Regions from separate parts of the Lederbergia sp. B243.17 genome, predicted to be linked through region 2. Evidence: a T-box and tRNA genes for the amino acid it is inferred to sense, from the RefSeq annotation. Region 2 holds a T-box; the other holds one or more tRNA genes.

Region 1 (2,404 bases), on a different contig from region 2:
ACGTGTTCATCGAGAAGGGCGCCGGGCTCAATTCGGGTTTTTTCGATGAGGAGTTTGTCGAAGCTGGCGGCATCATTGTAGAAAGCCCAGCAGACGCTTGGGCATGTGAAATGGTTCTAAAGGTGAAGGAGCCTGTACCTGAAGAATATAAGTATTTTTATGACGGGCAAATCTTGTTCGCCTACTTGCATTTGGCTGCCGATCAAAAACTGACGGAGGCATTGCTGGAGGCGAATGTGACGGCGGTCGCTTATGAAACCGTTCAGCTCCCGGACGGCTCCTTGCCGCTTCTGACACCAATGAGCGAAATTGCCGGTAGAATGGCTGCGCAAATTGGTGCCGCGTTTTTAGAAAAGACAAAAGGCGGCAAAGGGGTCTTGCTCGGAGGCGTGCCTGGAGTTGAACGCGGGAGGGTGACCGTCATTGGTGGAGGGGCAGTGGGAACCAATGCTGCAAAAATTGCGGCTGGTCTCGGAGCCCGTGTAACCATCCTGGATGTCAGCGCTCAAAGGCTAAGGGAACTAGATGACCTATTCGGAAATTCGGTTACGACCCTTATGTCTAATCCTTACAACATCGGCAAGACCGTATCAGAATCGGATCTTGTCATCGGGGCGGTGCTCATTCCAGGTGCAAAAGCACCAAAACTCGTAACTGAGGAAATGATCTGTCTGATGGAGGAAGGCTCTGTCATCGTAGATGTAGCGATTGACCAAGGAGGCATCTTCGAAACGGCCACACATGTGACAACCCATGCCAACCCCACCTATGTTAAGCACGGTGTTGTCCATTATGCTGTCGGCAACATGCCGGGCGCTGTGCCAAGGACTTCGACGATCGCACTGACCAATGTGACGGTGCCTTATGTTCTTCAAATCGCTAACCATGGGGTGACTGAGGCGTTCAAACGGAATGAAGCTTTGGCTAAGGGGCTGAATATCCAAAAAGGGGAAATCATGTATAAGCCGGTTGCAGAAGCCCATAACCTCCCATACGGTTCATTGGCGACCAATTAAGAGAAGACATTGAATGATTCTTACGGGAGTCATTCAATGTCTTTTAAATTTTTTTTAGTTTTTCTGTTGACACTTCATTGGACATGTTGTATATTATTAATTGTCCAGCAGATACATAAACTTGATTCTGTAGCTCAGCTGGGAGAGCGCTACCTTGACAGGGTAGAGGTCGCTGGTTCGAGCCCAGTCAGAATCATCACAAGGGTTTCAGTGAAACCCAAAAACCTCCTTAATGAACACTGTAATGCAGTGAACATTAGGGAGGTTTTTTGTGGCTTAGATTGAAATGATGCAGAAAGCGTTTTTAGCTGAGAAGAGATTTGAAGGTTTAACAGAGAAGAGCTTGAACAGCTATAAGGCTTACGTTTACAGTGTTAAGTGGATATTTCCACAATAGATAAGAATTATCCAACAAAAAACTTTGGCTTATAAGTCTTATATGTGCGTTTCTTGTAACCTTACAGCGGAACTATCGTGCTATATTTGGCGAAACTATCGTTAGTGTGGTATGGAAACAATAAACATAGAGGGAACAATAATCTGATGTGCAATCTATGTTTTTGTATTACTTCCCCTTACCACACCGTTCACAAGTTTACTGATAGGAACTTTTTACAAACTTATTAGAAAGAATACTAAAAATATTGACCTCACAGTGAGTTGTACCTAATAAATGTTTCCACGGCATGTCTGGAAAACAGATAAATGATGAGATAGCAACACAGATGGAACGATCAGTACAACCATGAAGCTGGCTCATGAGAGTCAGTTCTTTTTTTATGGGCATTATAAAAAGACCTCCAATTAGAGGCCTGAAGTTATTTCATACTTTTTCTTACTTTTTCAGGAATCATAACAACTTCTGTTTGTAATTCAACAGGTCTAAAAGTTTTGTCAATACATTCTTCCCAATACTCTAAGTGTTTTTTATCTATCCAATGAGTAGATTCCTCCACTTCTTGACCGCCTTCACCATGAACGGAATACCAGTAAAGGAATTCATCTCCGTTTATATGTTCTCTGAAAATAGTTTCAACGAACATTTTTTCATCTTCAAGGGTGACAAGGACATCTTTCATGTTTTCATTCAAGAATCTTAACCAATCATCTACTTGTTCTGACTTGCCTTCTTTGACTCTAAATCTTCTTAATTCTACATTCATTCCTGATCCCTCATTTTATTAATTTTCAATCTTTAACATACCATGTTTTTCATTGAACACCAATGGATCACTAATTGAGCTGGATATTAATGAACTATTTGTGACCGGTGACAACTTGCTGACAGGCCCTATACATTCTATTAAGAAAGTAAAAACTGTACAGTGTTCATTCAGTGAAAGTCCTTGTGTATGGCTGGCTCGTTGGAGTTGTAGCTCTTAAATGAC
Region 2 (2,404 bases):
ATCTTCGCTCATGACGAGAATTCGCTCAAGATTGTGGCGATTTCCGATCTCAAAGTCGTTCGGGTCATGGGCCGGCGTGATTTTCACCGCACCAGAGCCGAATTCCATATCAACATAATCGTCTGCGACAATCGGAATTTCCCTGCCGACGATCGGGAGGATGACCGTCTTGCCGATCAGATGCTTATAGCGCTCATCTTCCGGATGGACCGCGACACCGGTATCTCCGAGCATCGTTTCCGGACGGGTTGTTGCTACTTCAATCGCACCCGAACCGTCTGCCAGCGGGTAATGCATATGATAGAATGCCCCTTGCACGTCTTTGTAAATAACCTCAATGTCAGATAGCGCCGTCTTTGTCTGCGGGTCCCAGTTGATGATGTATTCACCTCGGTAGATCAGGTCTTTTTCATACAGCTTGACGAACACTTCCCTGACCGCTTTCGATAATCCTTCATCAAGCGTGAAACGTTCACGGGAATAGTCGAGGCCGAGGCCGAGTTTCGCCCATTGGCTGCGAATGAAATCCGCGTACTCCTCTTTCCATTTCCACGTCTCTTCGACAAATTTCTCCCTGCCCAGGTCATAGCGGGAAATCCCTTCATTCCGCAGCTTTTCCTCAACCTTCGCCTGGGTTGCGATGCCGGCATGGTCCATTCCTGGGAGCCAGAGGACATCATAGCCCTGCATCCTCTTCATTCTAGTTAAAATATCCTGAAGCGTCGTATCCCATGAATGACCGAGATGCAGGCGTCCCGTTACGTTCGGCGGGGGAATGACTATCGTATACGGTTCCTTTTCGGGATTGTTTTCCGCTTCAAAAAACTTTCCTTTCAGCCACCAGTCATATCGTCCTTTTTCAATCCGCTGCGGCTCATATTTCGTCGGCATGGAAATTTCATTTTGCTCCATATTGATCACCCTCCGGCAAGTATTGTTGAATAAATGCAAAAAACCCCCATCGTCAAAAGGACGAAGGGAGCGAATTCGCGGTACCACCTTTTTTCACGGAAAAGCTGAATACACCCAGCTTCCCGGCACTTGATCTAATAACGGCTCTTCGCCGGCTCCCGCTACTCATAGTTCACGGAAGCTGCTATCGGGATGACCTTCCACACGGTCTGCCTGGGAAATCTCTCAGCTTTGATTTCCCTTTCTGGAAAGCAGGGGGCCTGTGTACTCTTCCCGGTCTCTGCAGTTTGACAATCATTCTGTTCCTTCCCATATTATCGAAAAACGAAGGCAAAAGTCAATATCTTTGCGAAAAAACGGGCAGGCACCCGTAGCGCGATGCCTGCATACGCTAAAACAGATCAAGTTCCGGAGGTGGCTGTACGTGAAAAACAAATGGAATAAATACCGTTTTCAACAAACTGCCCGGAATGCAAAAGCGATCTGCCGCCAGCTCATCATTCCGTTTGCTATCTTTCAAGGCATCCGCACCATCCTTTTTCCGACAACGATCGACATCCTGCTGCTTGTCCTGTTCATTGCCATTGCCCTTGGCTTCCATTATGAATGGATATGAAAATCCCCGTTCCGTCATCCGGAAGGGGGATTTTCAGTTGCCGCTTTTTCAGCCCGGAAATGCTCATCCAGCCTTGTCACGACATATTCGGTGTTTTTCATCGCCCAGTACGCCCGCTGCAGAGATCTGACTGCTTTTCGTTCATCCCGTCCAGCAGTTCCGCCCATCGACCTTTCCACTTCACGAAACATATGGACGGGATAGGCGAGATAACTGAGGAACAAGTTTTTTTCATCCTCTTTGAAAGGGAAATGACGAAAGTAAAGGAGCAGCGAATCGACCGCATCATCATGCCTGTGCGGATAATCATGCAGCTTTCGGGACAGATAGAGAAGCAGATCATGTTGCGGGGACGCATGCGCCGCTCTCTCGAAATTAGAGAAATAACCGTTTCCATCCTCATTGTATAGGAAATGGTCCGCTGAAACTTTACCATGGATCAATACGCTCCTGGCGGTTTTTCCGTCTTTTGCCGTCTCATGCCATTGTTTAAACTTGTTCCGGGCATACTCCTGGGCAAGCGTAATTTCATGGTAGGAAAGGCAAAATTGCAGCTCAAACGGAGAAAGATACACCTTTTGCTCGCATTGCACGACGAATGTTTCCAGCAGTTCCTCTTCCTTCTCCCAACGTGCGGATGTTCTCTCGTAATGTTCTTCCCTTTCCTCTTGGCTTACCTCCACTTCGCGGACCGACAAAGCATGCATTCTTGCCAGTTCCCGCAACAGCTCAGCCTGCCTTGAAGCTCTTCCTTCCTTCTCACCTTCGGAAAGCCAGGGCATCAGATAGTACAATGAGCTGCCATCCAGTATTGCATATCTCCCGTCCAACGCCGGATAAATCGGGACAATCCGGTTGTATCCCCGCTGAAAAAGC

What was found. The T-box of region 2 lies ahead of AC0TWI_RS20670 (valine--tRNA ligase). A T-box ahead of a tRNA ligase gene usually reads a tRNA of that ligase, here a tRNA-Val.
Region 1: it encodes a tRNA-Val, which carries the amino acid that the T-box ahead of AC0TWI_RS20670 (valine--tRNA ligase) is inferred to sense. The anticodon was not compared.

What each region holds. Positions count from the first base shown of each region.
Region 1 covers NZ_JBWBKF010000034.1:151,876-154,279, forward strand. Annotated here, with positions in the region: gene ald (alanine dehydrogenase) at 1-1,016, shown strand, start outside; tRNA gene AC0TWI_RS05795 (tRNA-Val) at 1,140-1,212, shown strand; gene AC0TWI_RS05800 (DUF6176 family protein) at 1,835-2,179, opposite strand.
Region 2 covers NZ_JBWBKF010000097.1:101,589-103,992, forward strand. Annotated here, with positions in the region: gene AC0TWI_RS20670 (valine--tRNA ligase) at 1-912, opposite strand, end outside; T-box leader at 966-1,202, opposite strand; gene AC0TWI_RS20675 (hypothetical protein) at 1,337-1,528, shown strand; gene ysxE (spore coat protein YsxE) at 1,543-2,404, opposite strand, start outside.